DNA from 4 places in the Stappia indica genome. Region 2 is predicted to be linked to each of the others. Evidence: predicted binding sites of a transcription regulator. Region 2 holds the regulator's gene; each other region holds the start of a gene.
The links. The regulator PhoB, encoded in region 2, activates phosphate uptake and scavenging genes when phosphate is short. The targets are predictions, from matches to a motif close to TGTCATNNANCTGTCAT.
Positions count from the first base shown of each region.

Region 1: the regulator PhoB is predicted to act here: its motif matches at 2,436-2,452, upstream of phnG (phosphonate C-P lyase system protein PhnG).
Region 3: the regulator PhoB is predicted to act here: its motif matches at 1,401-1,417, upstream of phnD (phosphate/phosphite/phosphonate ABC transporter substrate-binding protein).
Region 4: the regulator PhoB is predicted to act here: its motif matches at 1,340-1,356, upstream of GH266_RS11130 (DUF2794 domain-containing protein).

Region 1 covers NZ_CP046908.1:1,724,726-1,729,016, reverse strand. The annotation lists gene GH266_RS08140 (NAD(P)/FAD-dependent oxidoreductase) at 1-1,164, opposite strand, end outside; gene phnF (phosphonate metabolism transcriptional regulator PhnF) at 1,303-2,043, opposite strand; gene phnG (phosphonate C-P lyase system protein PhnG) at 2,604-3,071, shown strand; gene phnH (phosphonate C-P lyase system protein PhnH) at 3,071-3,697, shown strand; gene GH266_RS08120 (carbon-phosphorus lyase complex subunit) at 3,697-4,291, shown strand, end outside.
Region 2 covers NZ_CP046908.1:4,062,781-4,067,071, reverse strand. The annotation lists gene GH266_RS18975 (aspartate aminotransferase family protein) at 1-279, opposite strand, end outside; gene GH266_RS18970 (GcrA family cell cycle regulator) at 777-1,319, shown strand; gene phoB (phosphate regulon transcriptional regulator PhoB) at 1,458-2,159, opposite strand; gene phoU (phosphate signaling complex protein PhoU) at 2,297-3,007, opposite strand; gene pstB (phosphate ABC transporter ATP-binding protein PstB) at 3,076-3,864, opposite strand; gene pstA (phosphate ABC transporter permease PstA) at 3,890-4,291, opposite strand, start outside.
Region 3 covers NZ_CP046908.1:3,193,788-3,198,078, reverse strand. The annotation lists gene phnC (phosphonate ABC transporter ATP-binding protein) at 1-227, opposite strand, end outside; gene phnD (phosphate/phosphite/phosphonate ABC transporter substrate-binding protein) at 360-1,328, opposite strand; gene GH266_RS15015 (GntR family transcriptional regulator) at 2,516-3,211, shown strand; gene GH266_RS15010 (phytanoyl-CoA dioxygenase family protein) at 3,240-4,040, shown strand; gene GH266_RS15005 (SDR family NAD(P)-dependent oxidoreductase) at 4,161-4,291, shown strand, end outside.
Region 4 covers NZ_CP046908.1:2,376,395-2,380,685, reverse strand. The annotation lists gene GH266_RS11140 (NAD(P)H-dependent oxidoreductase) at 1-301, shown strand, start outside; gene GH266_RS11135 (GNAT family N-acetyltransferase) at 325-846, opposite strand; gene GH266_RS11130 (DUF2794 domain-containing protein) at 1,390-1,812, shown strand; gene GH266_RS11125 (S8 family peptidase) at 2,016-4,076, opposite strand.

The sequences.
Region 1 (4,291 bases), 2.3 Mb from region 2:
CAGCATGGCCCGGCCGACCCGGGTGATCAGCGGGCAGGAGGTGTAGCCGTCGTAGCGGGCGGTGCTTTCGCGGCCGGCGATCTGCGCAGCCAGCTGGTCTTCCACGACCGGCACCTGCCACTTCACGCTGGCGGCCGTCTTTCCCTTCGGCACGCCTGCCACGTCGCCAAGCGCAAAGACACTGGGATAGCGCAGATGGCGCAGCGTGTGCTTGTCGACCTCGAGCCAGCCATCCGCTGCGAATGGTCCCTGCTGCCAGGACAGCGGACTGTTGAAGCGGATGGCATCGGGTGCCCGCATTGGCGGAATGACGTTGGTGAAGTCGTAGCCGACCTCCTTGCGCCCCTCGGGGGTGTCGAAGGTGGCGATGCGGCGGCCTGGGTCGATGGCCACCATCACATGGTTTTTCACCGTCTCGAAGCCTCGGTCCTCGAACAGCATCCGGACCTTCTCGTTGACGATCGGCACCGAGAAGAACGCGCCCGAATGGGCCGCATAGATGATCTTCACCTTGTCGCGCGTGCCCTTGCGACGCGCGGCGTCATCCGTGAGGAAGGCGTATTTGAGCGGTGCGCCGGCGCATTTCATTTCGGTTGCCGGCCGGGTGAAGAGAGCGGTGCCGCCCTTTTCCACGAAGCGGCTCATTTCGGCGAAGGTGGCGGCCGCCTGGTCGGGCCCTGCATAGACCGAGCCGATGCCGTTGCTGCCGATGAGATCGGTCGACATGCCTTCGATGGCCTCGTAGTCGAGTTTCAGGCCGGTTGCGACCACGAGGAAGTCATAGGTAAGCGCGCGGCCCGACGTGGTGACGACACGTCTGGCTTCCGGATCGATCTCTGCAGCTGCCTCCTGGATCCATTCCGCCTTGCGGGGCAACCACTCCGCCGTCATCGAGACCGAGTAGGAGGCGGGCTTGAGGCCTGCGGCGATCAGGGTGAAGCCGGGTTGATAAAGATGCGCCTGACGCGGGTCGAGGAGTGTGATCCGCGCGCCCGGCAAGCGGGCCGTCAAGCGGTTCGCAAGCGCGGTTCCGGCTGCACCGGCGCCGAGGATGACGATACGTGCGCCGGTCGGTACGGGCTGGGCCTGTATCGGCCCGCTGTGTGTCGCTGCGGCCGAAGCCGCGGCCACAAGGGCGAGAAACTGTCGTCTGTTTGCAAGCAAGGCCTGTCCTCTCGTCCCAATGAAGGCAGCAGCACGCGGCGCTGCGCCGAGTTTATTATTTATTTCTAATTATCGAATATAAAAATGCAACGCATTGATCTTTCGCAAGGTGCGGCAAATTCTAACGTAACGTCAATTTCAGCCGTTGGGCTCGGTTGCGACCGAAAGACTGACGCGGTCCGCCGCAAAGCGGCTGTGGCTGGCCTGGATGGGATATCCCTGCCCGTCGACGTTCAGCGAACGGGTGAGCAGCACCACGGCCCCCGGCTGCAGGGCAAGATCCACCCGGTCGGAGGCGGTTGCCGGCGCTGCCGAAATCTCCGTCGACTGGCGCACGTAGTCCGCCACGCCGCAGGCCGCCAGCGCCCGTGTGATCGAGCCTTCCCGGCGATAGGCCTCGGGCAACCCGGAGAACCGGTCCGCGTCGAACCAGTGGACCGCACGGGACAGGGGAACGCCGTCCGCCTCGCCAAGCGTTTCGAGCCGAAGCAGGGGAGCGCCGGCAGCCAGCCGCAGCTGCGCCGCAAGCTCGGGCGTCGCGTTTTCCTGCGAGACGCCGACCAGTCGTGTGACGGCCTGGGCCACCTGACCGCCGAGGCCGGCGGAAAAGCGGGTGCGGGTGCCGATCGGATAGGTCACGCGGCGGCGCGGAACGATGGTCGTGCCGCGCCCCTGCACGGTCTCCACGACGCCTTCCCGGGCAAGCGCCGCCAGGGCCTGCCGTACCGTGTGGCGGTTGACGTCGAAACGCGCGGCCAGCACGGCCTCGGTCGGCAGGCGTCCCGTGTCGTCATGATCGCCATTGCCGATGCCGGCGCGAATCTCGTCGGCGATCTGCCGCCACAGGGCGACCCCCGTCTGCCGTTCAATTCCACTCATGCGTGTCCTTTCGCCGCCGCTTCGGCTTTGGGTCGTGAACTCATAATTCTGGCGAGAAACGGTCTGCGCGAACCTGATCGGATACAAGGAGCAAGCCCGCAGGAAACCGTCCGGTTTTCAAGGTCTTGCGACGCCGTTGCCGGCAGGTTCGCGCAGACCCGGAGGGCGTCGGCCCGACTTCGATCTGCGGCGTCGGGCCGCTCGGGCGGGGGGGGCTGCCCCGGCCATCACGCTCCTCCTGGCACATCATTGCCGGGCCAAACGCCGTTTCCGGCACAATTATGAGTCCACGACCTAGCCCTTCTAGCAAGCCAGGAGGTCGACAGCCAACAGAAGCGGAGCCGAAGCGACCGGGTTTCGCTGACCGGGGAGCGGTGGGGTGGGGCTTGCCCTGTCATGCCGCCGTCACGCGGAGCTTGTAGGGTCTGTATTGTCGGTTGTCTATAATACTAGACAAATATAGACGGCAGGTGTAGGGACACTGGGCGCGAAGGTGGCTGCTGCCATTGCGGGGCATGAGAGCCTCCCGGGCGAGTGCGAAACTGAAAACGGAGCGGCACATGAGGGAAGCGGAAACGCAAAGCGAGGCGGGGCCTGGCCTCAAGCGGCTGATGGACGTTCTGGCGGCCTCTCCCGGCGGCGAGATCGCGGCCTGCGCGGCGGCGCTCGGCGCGTTGCCGGAGGCGATGCCGGTGCGCGGACCCGAGATCGGGCTGGTCATGGTGCGCGGCCGCATCGGCGGCGACGGTGCTCCCTTCAACCTTGGAGAGGCGGCGGTGACGCGGGCCACCGTCCGGCTCGCCGGCGGCACCGTCGGCCACGCCTATGCGCTGGGACAGGACAGGGCAAAGGCGCGCCTTTCTGCGGTGCTTGCGGCCATGTGGAGCGACGGCGCGCGCCGCGACGACATCGAGGCGCACGTGTTGGCGCCGCTGGCCGCCGCCCGCGCCGATGAGGTCTCCCGCGTCAAGCGCGAGGCCGCCGCAACGCGCGTCGACTTCTTCACCATGGTTCGCGGAGACGACTGATGTCCGAAGCCGTTCTTTCCACGCTCGCCGTGTCCGGCGGTTTCAACGATCCGGTGTTCGAGGCGCAGGGCGTCTTCCGCGCCCTGATGGATGCGACCGCACGCCCCGGCACCCTTCACGATCTTCCCGTCTCCGTCGCACCGCCCGCTCCCCTGGGGTCGGGCTCGGGCGCCATCGCGGTGTCGATGTGCGATCCCGATACGCCGGTCTGGCTGGGCGATGGCGCCGACAGCGAGGGTGTGCGGGCTTGGCTGTCCTTCCAGTGCGGTGCGCCGGTGGTGCAGGAGGCGGACAAGTCCACCTTCGCTTTCGCGCGGGCCGTCGCCATGCCGGCGCTGGACGCCCTTGCCCTGGGGACGCAGGAATATCCCGACCGCTCGACGACGCTGGTGGTCGAGGTGGATGCGCTGGAGGGCGGCGCGCACCTGATCCTGGAAGGTCCCGGCATCGACGGGCAGCGGGTGGTGAGCCCAGCCGGCCTGCCTGAGGATTTCGCGGCGCAGCGCACTGCGAACCGGGCGCTCTTTCCGCGCGGGGTCGACATCGTGCTCGTCGCCGGACTGCGCATCATGGCGCTGCCGCGCAGCACGGTCGCAAGGCATGCCAACGAGACGGAGACGGGCTGATGTATGTCGCAGTCAAGGGCGGCGAGGCGGCCATCGCCAACGCCCACAAGATGCTGGCCGACCGCCGCCGCGGCGACCGGTCCCTTCCCTCGATCACCGTCGAACAGCTCGTCGAGCAGCTGGCTCTGGCCGTCGACCGGGTGATGGCGGAAGCCTCTCTCTATGCGCCCGAGCTTGCCGCGCTGGCCGTCAAGCAGGCGCGGGGCGACATGATCGAGGCGATCTTCCTTCTGCGCGCCTATCGCACGACCTTGCCGCGCTTCGGTGCCTCGTTGCCGGTCGAGACCGGCGAGATGGTCGCCGAGCGGCGGGTTTCGGCCACGTACAAGGACTTGCCGGGCGGGCAGGTTCTCGGTCCGACCTTCGACTATACGCACCGCCTGCTCGATCCTGCGCTTGCCGGCGACGAGGCGGTGGAGCCTGCCCCGGCGCGCGACAGCGAAGGCGAGCCGCTGACCCGCGTCGCCGACATTCTCGCGCAGGAAGACCTGATCGAGCGGGCCTATGCGGGAGACCCGGCCGAGATGCCGCAGGAACCCTCCGGCGACCTGACGCGCGAGCCGATGGAGTTCCCGATGGCGCGCGATCTGCGTC
Region 2 (4,291 bases):
GCAGAACACGCGGTCGGCGAAGGTCGCCTGCGTCAGCTTGCGCGCGAACGCCTCCTGCCCCTCAATGGCATAGACGTTGGACACGTGCCACAGCTTGTCGGCCTGGTCCTTCAGCGCCTTGACGAGGCCGGGATGGGAATGGCCGAGCGAATTGACGGCAATGCCGGCGGCGCAGTCGAGAAAGCGTCGGCCATCGGAAGTCTCCAGCCACACACCCTCGCCACGCACGAACTCCAAGTTCGCGCGGCTGTAGGTCTGATAGAGAGATGAACCTTCCATGTCCTTCCTGCTCCCATTGACCGGCTTGCCTGCCGGGGAGATGCCTTGGCGGCCCCAGCCGCCTTCGATGCCCTCGCCCGGACCTGGAATGTTGCCGTCCTGCTGCCGCAAAGAGCTGCAAGAACCGCTGGCACCCACTGCCGAAAGCAATTATGCCGCCCACGAGAGGCGGCACGGCGAGGAAGCCCCGTTATACACCGGGAGCGCGCGGGAAAGTCAACGGAATTGGCTGAGCGCGCCGCCAGGCGCCCGGCAGGGCCAAAGTCGCCAGAAACGGCCTTTTCTGGGGAAAACCGTATCAATCCCCAGGTGAATCGCCCCCTCACCTTGAACCGCAAACCCGGCATATTGTAGCTTTGCAGTCAAGAAATACGACATCTCGTGTATCCGACTCACAATAGCCTCAAAATCCGGCAATGAGCGGGGCACCCCTACGGTGTGCCGATAACCTTTTATTAACCAGATGTCGGGGCCCGATCAAACACGGAGTTGAGCGCATGTCCTGGACAAGCGAACGCGTCGACCTTCTCAAAAAGCTCTGGACGGACGGGCTGAGCGCCAGCCAGATCGCCGCCGAGCTGGGCGGCGTCACCCGCAATGCGGTGATCGGCAAGGTCCACCGTCTCGGCCTGTCGGGACGCGCCAAGGCGGCCGCACCTGCGCAGAAGCCCCGGAGCAAGCCGGCAAAGGGCGGCGCCGAGGACGCGGCGCAGACCGCCTCGCCGCAGCAGGGCGGCAGCGCCCCGTCGGCACCGCAGACAATGGGCGCCACCGCGCTGAAGGTCGAGGCGGCACCGGTCGCAGCCCCCGCGCCGCAGGCCAAGCCCGTTGCCGAGCTGGTGCCGATCGCCAAGCGCGCGACCATCCTGACGCTGACCGAGCGGACCTGCAAATGGCCGATCGGCGACCCGACCAAGGAAGACTTCTACTTCTGCGGCCACCCGTCGAACCCGGGCGTCCCCTACTGCACCTATCACTGCCGCATCGCCTACCAGCCGGCGAGCGACCGCCGCCGCGACCGCAACGTCGCCAACGGCTGAGGCAACGCCCGCCCATCTGTTCAAGATGGGCAGCCGAAACGAGAAAGGCCCGCCTGCGATCACCGCGGCGGGCCTTTCTCGTTGTTCGCAGATAGGTGGGCAGACCGCCCTGCCCGGCGTCCCTGCCGCCGGCGCGCGTCAGGACGCGGCGGCGGCGAACTGGTCGTTGAAGGCGTAGCCGGCGCCGCGCACGGTGCGGATCGGGTCCGGCACCTTGCCGCGGTTGATGGCCTTGCGCAGCCGGCCGACGTGAACATCGACCGTCCGCTCGTCGACATAGACGTCGTGTCCCCAGACACCGTCCAGCAGCTGCTCGCGCGAGAAGACGCGCCCCGGCGACGTCATCAGGAATTCCAGCAGGCGGAACTCGGTCGGACCGAGATGGATCTCGCGCCCCGAACGGCGCACCCGGTGGGTTTCCCGGTCGAGTTCCAGATCGCCGGCGCGCAGCAGAGAGGACACCACCTCCGGCTTTGCCCGGCGCAGCATGGCCCGCACGCGCGCCATCAGCTCGGGGATCGAGAAGGGCTTCACCACGTAGTCGTCGGCGCCGGTGGCAAGGCCGCGGATGCGCTCCTGCTCCTCGCCCCGCGCGGTGAGCATGATCACCGGCAGGCGCTCGGTCTCGGGACGCGAGCGCAGGCGGCGGCACAGTTCGATGCCGGACAGACCCGGCAGCATCCAGTCGAGAAGCAGCAGGTCCGGCTGGCTCTCGCGCAGGAGAAGATCCGCCTCGTCGCCGCGCATGCACGTCTCGACCTTGTAGCCCTCGGCCTCGAGATTGTAGCGCAGCATCATCACCAGAGGCTCTTCGTCCTCGACAATCAGGACCTTCGGCATATGGGGTACCCTTGTCCAATCGACCCGGCCGGGAGGCATCGGCGCGGCTTTTCGCTCGCGCCGCCTTGCCGGCTCTCGTTGTCAGCGGCGACGGGCGACAGTGCCGCCCGCGCCATGCTCAGTTCGCCTGAACGCCCTCAGGACGCCGTATCGGTCTCGATGCCGGTCTCGTCGACCTTCTGGCGCTCGTCGGTCGGCAGCACGCCGGTCGACATGTACATGACGTTCTCGGCGATGTTGGTGGCATGATCGCCGATGCGCTCGATGTTCTTGGCGCAGAACAGCAGATGGGCGCAGACCGAGATCTGGCGCGGATCCTCCATCATGTAGGTGAGGAGTTCGCGGAAGATCGAGGTGTAGAGCGCATCGACCTCGTCGTCGCGATCGCGCACGGCGGCTGCCGCTGTGCCGTCGCGCCCGGCATAGGCGTCCAGCACATCCTTGAGCTGGCTCTGGGCGAGCTCGGTCATGTGCTCGACGCCAAGGGCGAACTTCTTGGAGTCGAAGGTGCCCTCGATGGCGATGACGCGCTTGGCGACGTTCTTGGCGAGGTCGCCGACGCGCTCCAGATCGTTGGAAATGCGCATTGCCGAGATGACGTCACGCAGGTCGCTGGCGACCGGCTGGCGGCGAGCGATGATCAGGATCGCCTGCTCCTCGATCTCGAACTGCAGGGCATCGACGCGCTTGTCCTGCGCAATGACGCGGCGCGCCAGCTCCTTGTCCATGCGCACCAGGGCCTGCACGGAATCGTTCAGCATCATCTCGGCGAGGCCGCCCATCTCCGACACGCGGCCGGCGATGTCCTTCAGCTCCTCGTCGAACGACGAAACGGTATGTTGGCTCATGTTTCTTCTCCATTCGGGGCGCGGCGAGGCGCGCGCGTCATCCCGTCTGTTCCCGCGGCTGGTCCAGACTAGCCGAAGCGGCCGGTGATGTAGTCCTGGGTGCGCTTGTCCCGGGGGTTGGTGAAGATGTCGTTCGTCGCCCCTTCCTCGACCAGGTTGCCGAGGTGGAAGAAGGCCGTGCGCTGCGACACGCGGGCGGCCTGCTGCATGGAGTGGGTGACGATGACGATCGTGTAGTTCTCGCGCAGCTCGTCGATCAGCTCCTCCACCTTGGCGGTGGCGATGGGATCGAGCGCCGAGCAGGGCTCGTCCATCAGGATCACTTCGGGGCTGACGGCGATGGCACGGGCAATGCACAGGCGCTGCTGCTGGCCGCCGGACAGGCCGGTGCCAGGCTCCTCGAGGCGGTCCTTCACCTCGTTCCACAGGCCGGCCTTCTGCAGGCTGGAGGCGACGATCTCCTCCAGCGCAGCCTTGGTGCGGGCAAGCCCATGGATGCGCGGGCCGTAGGCGATGTTGTCGAAGATCGACTTGGGGAACGGGTTCGGCTTCTGGAACACCATGCCGACCTTGGCGCGCAGCTGCACCGGATCGACCTTGGGATCGTAGATATCCTCCCCATCGATCAGGATATCGCCTTCGACGCGGCAGATGTCGATCGTGTCGTTCATCCGGTTGAGGCAGCGCAGGAAGGTCGACTTGCCGCAGCCCGACGGGCCGATGAAGGCGGTAACGGTCTTCTCTTCGATGCGGATGCTGACATCCTTGATGGCGTGGGTGTCGCCGTAGAAGACCTGGACCTTCTCGGCAGCAATCTTGGTCTCGTGCATGGCAGCGGCTTTCTCGGGCGTGGTCATTTGGTTCATGGCTTGGAGAGCCTCCTTACCAGCGACGTTCGAAACGACGGCGCAGGACGATCGCAATCAGGTTCATGAGCACGAGGAACACCAGCAGGACGATGATCGCACCGGACGCACGCTCGACGAAGGCCGGGTCTCCTCGCTGCGTCCAGTTGTAGACCTGGACGGGAAGGGCCGAGGCAGGGTCGAAGAAGCCCGCCGGCGGCTCGCCCGGATACTCCCGCACAAAGGCCACCATGCCGATCAGAAGCAGCGGGGCGGTCTCGCCCAGCGCCTGGGCAAGGCCAATGATCGTGCCGGTGAGGATGCCCGGCATGGCCAGTGGCAGCACGTGGTGGAACACGGACTGCATCTTCGAGGCGCCGACGCCGAGAGCTGCGTCGCGGATCGAGGGCGGCACCGCTTTCAGCGAGGCACGGGTGGC
Region 3 (4,291 bases), 870 kb from region 2:
CGGCGCAGTTCGCGCGCCGGCAGGCCGGTGATGTCGAGATCGTTCAGCAGCACCCGGCCCTCGGTCGGCTCGACCAGACGGTTGATGCAGCGGATGAGGGTCGACTTGCCGGCACCGGACGGACCGATCAGGCCGACGACCTGCCCCTTCGGCACGGTGAAACTGACGGACCTGAGGGCCTTGTCGCCGGTCTTGTAGGTCTTGGTAAGCGCTTCGACTGTCAGCATGCGGGGATCCGGGGAGAGAGGGCCGGGCGGCCGGGTCTTTCGGGTCAGGGCAGCGCGCAACAGGCACGGACGGGGCGGCGGAGACACTCCCCCTCGCCCCGTCCGGCCGGTCGCGGTCTTACCGTACGTGCCTTACTGGCAGTTGTAGGAAACGTCGTTCGCCTGGTCGATCTGGCGGATGACGGACCAGTTGTCCTTGAAGGTGATCGGGATGAACTGCGCCTCGCCCGACTTGGAGAACTCCTTCTCCAGCGACGAGCCTTCCCACTTGAAGGTGGCGAAGCCTTCCTTGATCTTCTCCTGCAGCTCCGGCTTCAGGTTGTAGGCAACGCCGTAGCCGGTGGTCGGGAAGGTTTGCGACTTGTAGATGCTGACGACCTGCTCGGGCTTGATCACCTCGCGCTCGATCATGCGGTGCATGACGGAGTTGGCGATGGCGGCCGCCGGGTAGTCCTTGTTGGCGACGCCGAGGATCGAGTTGTCGTGCTTGCCGGAGAAAGCCGGCTCGTAGTCGGTGCCGGAGACGAGGCCGTACTCGGCCTTCAGCAGCGCGGACGGCGCCTTGAAGCCGGAATTCGACGTCTCGGCGGTGAAGGCCAGCGTCTTGCCCTTGATGTCTTCCGGCTTCTCGATGCCCGAGCCCGGATAGGTGATGATTTCCATCTCGTAGCCGAAGCTGCCGTCGGCCTTGGCCATCATCGTGAAGGGGCGGAAGCCGGCGCAGGCGACGGCGAGCGGGTTGGAGCCGGTGTTGAAGCCGGCGATATGCAGGCGGCCGGCACGCATCGCCTCGATCTGGGCGGCGTTCGACTGGACCGGGAAGAACTGCACCTTCTTGCCGGTGACGCTCTCCATATGGGCCAGGAAGTCGGCCCAGGCCTCGGCATAGACCGCCGGATCCTCGACCGGGGTATAGGCGAAGATCAGCGTCGAGGGATCGATCTGCTGCGCCGGATCGGAGGGAATGTCGGCGATCAGGTCGCCGTCGGCATCGGTGTAGCGGCTGTCGAGCTTGAATTCGGCCTGCGCGGGCGTTGCGGCGATGAGGCCGGCAAGCAAGGCAGCAATGCTCGCAGCTCCGGCGAGCTTCGTCAGGTGCATGGTCATCTTTCGTTCCTCCACTGGGGCGCGATGCGCATCCGTTCTGGACCGGATGTCTGTTAGGCGTCCTGGGTGAAGGCTGGATGACATTCTCAGTCGCGTCAAGACCTTGAGACGGCGAAGTTTCCTTTAAGTCAGAGCGGGACCACCCCTTCCCGGCCAGGGCGGGCCGCTGTTCTCGCCTGGTCCCGGCCGACCCGCAGGCGAGCCGTCGCAGAGCAGGCCGATGGGCAACTTGCAGGACGCTTGGGAGATTCCTCCCGTGCCCTGCGCGCCGGGACCCTGGCGGCGACCCGCACGGGCAACTCCTTGCCGCCTTGCGCCAAATCCTCCCTCTGCGGCATGCCGGCAATTGAGCCGGCAAATCATCTTCCCCGCACGCGGCGCATTGCGGCATGTCCCTCCCCGCCTCTCCCCGCGTCTTCCCGGACGGCACGCCCGCGCCGAGCCGGGACCGGGGAGCCACCGCGCTCAAGAGGACCTTCGGGAGCACATCCGACAGGCCCTCGGCTCGCCGATCCCGGATCTCCGGCTTCGCCTGCGTCCGGGAGGACGCCAAAGGAACTGCCGCGGCCGTGGCGGCTGGAGGATGCGGCTCGGATAGATTCTTGGAATTCGGAATTCCGAAATGTTGACAGGACCGGTTTCGTCGGGCAGGGTGAGTCTCGTTGGAATTTGGAATTCCGAATTCCTTGAAGGTTGAGGCCCGGTCGTCTACTGCCCCGCCCTGCAGCCCGCCCTGCGGGACGGCCCTGCAAGACGGCTGGCGACAGCGCCTTCGCAACCAGGCGCCGGGGAAAGACCCGGCCGGAAGTTTCGCCGGGAGACCGGCACTCAGGGCTCCGTTGGCCCCATCGCCAGACCGCCGGCCGGTCCGGCTGCCCGCCCTGCCGGAGGCATTCCGGGACGGCGCGGAGCCGAGCCGGCAAGCGGAGGTTACGGAGAACCTGGCCGTCCCGGCCAGGTCAGGGACAGGTCCGTCCCGGAACGCGCGCTGCCGGGTGTGCCGACAGGCCTCCCATGTCATACCTGCGGTGCATTGCGGCGGCGCGCGCGATCCGTCAGCTTGTCGCGGCATCGCGCCGGACAGGCCGCACACCCAGCCCCCGGGATCGGCCCGGGTGCTTTCGCGCCGGCTGCGCTTCGTTGCGATGTCCGTAAGGGTCGTGAGGGGAAGGACGCAAGGCATGCCCATGGAACTCATCGACCAGAGCCCGATCCTGGTGGACCGCGTCTACGAGCGGCTGCGCCAGGCCATCGCGCTGGCCGAGCTGGCGCCGGGCGAGCGCATCCGCCAGGCCGAGCTTGCCGACCGCCTCGGCGTGTCGCGCCAGCCGGTCAGCCATGCGCTGCAGCTGCTCAAGCGCGACGGGCTGGTGGAGGAGACCGGGCGCAAGGGGCTCAAGGTCACCGAGATCGACCCGGCGCATCTTCGCGAGATCTACCAGGTCCGCGCCGCGCTGGACGGGCTGGCCGCCGGCCTTGCCGCCGCGCGGGTCGCGGGCGGCCGCATGCCGGAGGCGGAGCTGAAGACGCTCGCCGGGATCCTGCGCCAGGCCGAGAGCTTCGGCGACGACACCCCCGTCACGGAGCGGATCGCGCTCGACGTCGACTTCCACAACCAGGTCATCGTCATGTCCGGCAACCGCCGGATCGCCGAAACGCTCGAGCCGCAGTTCTCGCACATGATGCGGTCGATGCGGCTGGTGCTCGACATCGGGGGTTTTCGCGAAACCGCCTGGGACCACCATACCGAGATCGCCCGGCTCATCGCGGCCGGCGACGCAGCCGCGGAAGGCGCCGCCAGGGCCCACGCGGAAAATGCCGGCAAGGAGACGGAGGCCCGCCTCACCGCCATGCAGGTTTTGAAGAACACGGCCTGAAGGCCGTGGCCAAGAGGAGGAACGCCACATGAAGCTGACGCAGGAACAACAGGACGAATTCAACCGCCAGGGCTATCTCTTCCTGCCCGAGGCCTTCTCGCCGGAAGAGATCGAGGTGCTGCGGGAGGCAGCGTCCGGCATCTTCGACGAGGACCGCAAGGAGATCTGGCGCGAGAAGGACGGCACCCCGCGCACGGCCTTTGCCTGCCACACCTACAACGAGGCGTTCCGCCTGCTCGGCCGCCATCCCCGCCTCATCGAGCCGGTGCGCCAGATCTTCGGCGAAGAGCTGTACATGCACCAGTTCAAGGTGAACGCGAAGGCCGCCTTCACCGGCGACGTCTGGCAGTGGCACCAGGATTTCCCGACCTGGCACAAGGACGACGGCATGCCCGAGCCGCGGGCGATGAACATCTCCGTGTTCCTCGACGACGTGCTGCCGATCAACGGTCCGCTCATGCTGATCGCCGGCTCGCACACCCACGGCCAGCTCAAGTCGGAATACGACACCACGACCACCAGCTACGGGCTGTGGACGCTCGACAACCAGGTGGTGACCGAGCTTGCCGCCAAGGGCGGCATCGTCGCCCCGACCGGCAAGGCGGGCGGGTTGCTCATCCACCACGGCAACCTGGTGCACGGCTCGTCGGGCAACATCACGCCCTACCCGCGCAAGATCGTCTACCTGACGCTCTCCACCGTCTCCAACGCGATCCGCAAGCCGACCCGGCCGGAATACATCGCCCATCGCGATTTCACGCCGATCGAGCCGGTCGAGGACGACGCGCTGCAGCGCTACGCCCTGTCCATGCGCGAAGCGGCCGAGTAACCGCCGAACGCGGCAGGCCGGAGCGGGCGACCCGTCCGCTCCGGCCCTTCCTTGCGATCCGGGATGGGCCCACCCGTCCCGGTCTTTGCACGTCAAGGCAGCAGAACGGACAGTTCCCACATGACAGAGACTTCAGCGGGCCGACTGGCCGGCAAGATCGCCCTCGTCGTCGGCGCCGGCTCCTCGGGAGAAGGCTGGGGCAACGGCAAGGCGGCGGCGGTTCTTTTCGCGCGCAGCGGCGCGCGCATCCT
Region 4 (4,291 bases), 1.7 Mb from region 2:
GGGGCTGATCGACCGGGCGCTGCTGCCGGGCTTCGCCTTCCGCTACGAGCCGGGCCAGATGGTGCCGGCCAAGCTGCTGAAGGGGCGCTCGGCCGAGGTGCTGGTCACCTCCGACACGCCGCCCTGGTATCTGCGCTTCCTGCTGTGGACGCCCGGTTTCCGGGTGATGCGCAAGCAGATCCTGGAGTTCTGCGGTTTCTCGCCGGTGCGCTTTCGCACCTTCGCGCCGGTGCAGGGCTCGGACGAGAAAAAGCGCAAGGGCTGGATCGAGGCGGCGGGACGGTACGGCGCGGCTGCCTGAGCATTTCGCAAGGGGCGGGCGCTTCAGAAGCGCTCCTCGGCGAACCAGCCGAAGACCGTGAGGTCGAGCGTCGTCTGGGCGACGCGTTCGCGGCTGGTCATCAGGACCTGGCCGCCGCGGCGCTGGTAGAAGCGGACCGCCTCGTCATTGTCCTTGAGCACGCGGATGGCAAGGCCGTCGAGGCGGGCGCGGGCCAGGGCCGCGCGGGTGGCGGTGAAGAGCTCGCTGCCGAAGCCGAGACCCTGGTGGTCGGGCCGGACATAGAGCTCGTAGATCTCGCCCTCGAAGGGCAGCTCGCGCATGCGGCTGCGGCCCCAGGTGGCATAGCCGGCAGGAATGCCGGCGACTTCGAGGATCTGGATCTGGACGCCGCGCGACAGGGCGGTGCGCCACCATTTCGGCCCCCGGCGGGAGATCATCCGCTCCAGCTCCAGGCCGTCGATGATACCCCGATAGGTCGATCGCCAGGCATCCTCGTGGATGGTGGCGAGCGCTTCGGCATCGTCGTGGAGCGCAGGGCGCAGGGCTGTCAGGCCGATACTCATGAGCACATGATAGCGCCCTTCGCCGGCCGACAAAAGCCGTTGCGCATGCCCTGATCAACGGCGGTCGCCGACAAGGTGGAAAAAGCGGAGAAACGGGGAACAAGTGCTGCAGAAACGGAAAAGGGCCGGCATTGGAGCCGGCCCTTCCGGTTGCAGTCTCGGCCCTTGCGGGTCGGGGAACGCCTGAGACAAAACCCCGGGGGGCTGGGGGGCTGTTGCGTACCGAAGCCTTGTCGTCAGTCCCTCATGCAACGATGCCAATTTCGCCGGCCAAGATGGCACCGTCTTGGCTGCAATGGGGCAAAACTATGAAATCGACACGAGGCGCAAAAACCCCCGGAAGCGGGCTGAATTTGTTTGAAATTGCCATTTTTGCCCAAGGGTTTGCCGCGTCGATACACGGCACGGATATCGGGCGGTGCCAGGGGGGCAGGGGGCGCCGGCCGCGGCCGGACTGGCCGGGACTTGCCAAAGGCGGAAAGGGGAGCCCATCATGACGGCTGGATGACGGGCTGATCATTGGGCGGCGAGGCAGAAGGCGCGATGAGCGAATTCGATGAAGAGGCATCCAGGCCGGGTGCGGAACCGGCGGCAATCTCCGGCTTCGCGCCTGCCCGCAGTCCGGCGGCTCCATCGGCCGCTCCACCGGCCGCCCCTTCGGTCCCGGTTCTGGTGTCCTTCCACCGACGCGAACTCGACCTGATCCTGCGGGTCTACGGCCACCGGGTGGCCTCCGGCGAATGGCGCGACTACGCCATCGATCATCTGAAGGACCGGGCGGTGTTCTCGGTCTTCCGCCGCAGCTCCGAAATGCCGCTGTTTCGTATCGAGAAGGTGCCGCGCAATGCCAAGCGGCAGGGCGCCTATGCCGTCGTCGGCACGGGCGGGGTGATCCTCAAGCGCGGCGGCGACCTCGCTCAGGTTCTCAAGGTCTTCGAGAAGAAGCGTCACCTCAGCCTGGTGTGACCCGGCAAGGAAAAGGCGGCGACCAAGCGGGCCGGCCCCAACCGACGGAAAAAGCGGAGGCCAGGCGGGCCGACCCCAACCGACGAGGAAAAGGCGGAGGCCAGGCTGGCCGGCCCCAACCGACGAGGAAAAGGCGGAGGCCAGGCTGGCCGGCCTCCGCAAGGGGGTGCCGCAGGGATTGCGAGCACGGAACCGTCGAAACGTCAGAACTTGTAGGACATGCGCGCGGCGAGGGCATGCGAGCGGGCGCGTGCCCGGTACTCGCCCGCATAGGTGAGCGTGCCGGACAGGCCGTTGGTCGCGGAGTTGACCTCGACGCCGGCCGACAGGCGGGCGATGTCGCGGCCGACGCCGTTGCCGGTGGCGGTGACCGGGGCGCCCAGCATGGTGGCGCTGCGGCGGTCGCCGAGCGAGCCGATGGCCCGGGCATAGGCGACGTCCATCACCGGGGCAACCGTTGCGACAGTCCCGAGCGCCATGGCCGGGGCTGCGACCCGCACGCCCGCGCCGGCATCGAACTGGCTGGCATTGGCGGACGGGGCGGCAAGCGAGAAGACGCCGGCGCCGGTCTCGGTCGAGCTGCCCAGCCACTGGTGCACGAGGCGGGTCTGCAGATAGGGCTGCACGGTCGCGCCCATCGTCTCGAAGGTCATGCCGATGCGGGCATTCGACCAGGCGCCGATATCGACGGCATTGCTGGAGCCGGAGAAGGCGACGGCGCCGCCCGCGCCGGCGATGGCATTGCGGGTGCGGCTCGTCTCGAAGCGGGTCAGGCCGCCGGCCGCGTCGGCGAAGAAGCCGCCGGCCGAATAGCTGCCATAGGCGACCGCGTGCAGGCCGGTCGCCCGTGCCGTGTTGCCGCCGCCCTGGCTGTTGCCCGAGGTGAAGCCGATGCCGACACCGCCGCCGATGCCGTCGGCGAGCGTGACGTCGATACCGGTGAGCATGCCGCCGGTGCGGCTGATGCTGCCGGGCGCGGCGGCGCTGGCCGAGGTGCTGGAGAAGCTGCCGAGCATCGAGCCCCACAGCCGGTAGCGGGCGGCTTCGCCGGGGGCGGCGCCATGGCTCGACAGGCTGACCGTGCCGGGCATGGCGTTGCCCGATCCGTGCGCGGCGGCAAGGTTCGAGATGGTGCCGGCGATCTGCGACAGGGTCGAGGCCTGGGCGGTCTGCGACTGGCTGAACACGGAAGCCGTGCTGCCCTCGCGAGTGGCCGTCAGGTTGGCAAGGTCGAGCAGGCCCCAGCCGTATTCGCTGTCGATGCCGGCTGCGCCGACGTCGCGGGCGGTCGCCAGCACCAGCTGCGCCAGATCGGTGGCGGCGGCGTCGGGGAACATCTCGCGGGCGATGGCGAGCGCGGCCGTCACATGGGGGGCGGCCATCGAGGTGCCCGACATGTTGACATAGCCGCCGGTGTTGGAGGTCGAGTAGATGCCGTCGGCATCCTCGTCGTCGCCGCCGCCCGGTGCCGACAGGCACCAGGTCATGGCAAGGCCGCAGCGGTTGGAATAGTTGGCGAGCGTGCCGTCGCGGCCGACGGCGGCGACCGACAGCCAGTTGGCCCGCAGCTCGGGGAAGAGGTGCGGCAGGCCGGGCTCCAGCGCAACGCTCGGGAGGCCGTCATTGCCGTTGGCCCACACGAGCACCGCGCCCTGGTCGACGACACGGCGGAAGGTCGCCATCATTTCCGGGCGTTCGTTCAGGAAGAAGGTGCGGACCGTCTCGAGATCGGTGCCGCCCTCCGGCATCATCGGGTCGGAGCCCCAGGAGTTGTTGAAGAACTGGATGCCGTGGTCGAGGCCATAGGAAATGGCCGAGGCGGCGATGCTGTCGAGGCGGAGTTCGTCGATGTCGCCGGTGGGGCCGGACAGCTGCAACGAGGTGACCTGCGCACCCGGCGCGACGCCGACCATGCCGACGCCGTTGGCGAGCGCGGCGATGGTGCCGGCGACATGGGTGCCGTGGCCGACGACGTCGCCGTCGGACGGGCCGAGGGTGTGGCCGCTGAAGGACTGCGGCGTGACGTTCGGCTCAAGATCGGGATGGCCGGCGATGATGCCGCTGTCGACGACGCCGACGGTGACGCCGCGGCCGGTCCAGCCGCGTTCGTGGGCGATGCGGGCGCCGATCATGCCGAGGCCCCACTGGGCCGAGTATTCGTCCGCCATGGCCGCCGTCTGGGGGGCGGCAAAGGCGAGGGGCAGGATCGACAGGCAGGTGGAGGCCCGGACAGCGCGGGCAAGTCTTCTGGCAACGCGGGACATGGGATCCGTTCGACCGTGAGGAAGGGAGTACAGAACGGGGCGAGATAATCGCGAGGAGGCCGGTTTCGTCAATCGGCGACGCCCTTGAAAAACAGGGGTTTGAGGCCCGTCGCTGCAAAAATGGACGCAGTGGCGCCGCGCGCGGACGCTTTGCAAACCGGGGGCGGCCGGGCGGATATGCGCGGGGGGCACAAACGAAAAGGGCGCGGCTTGCG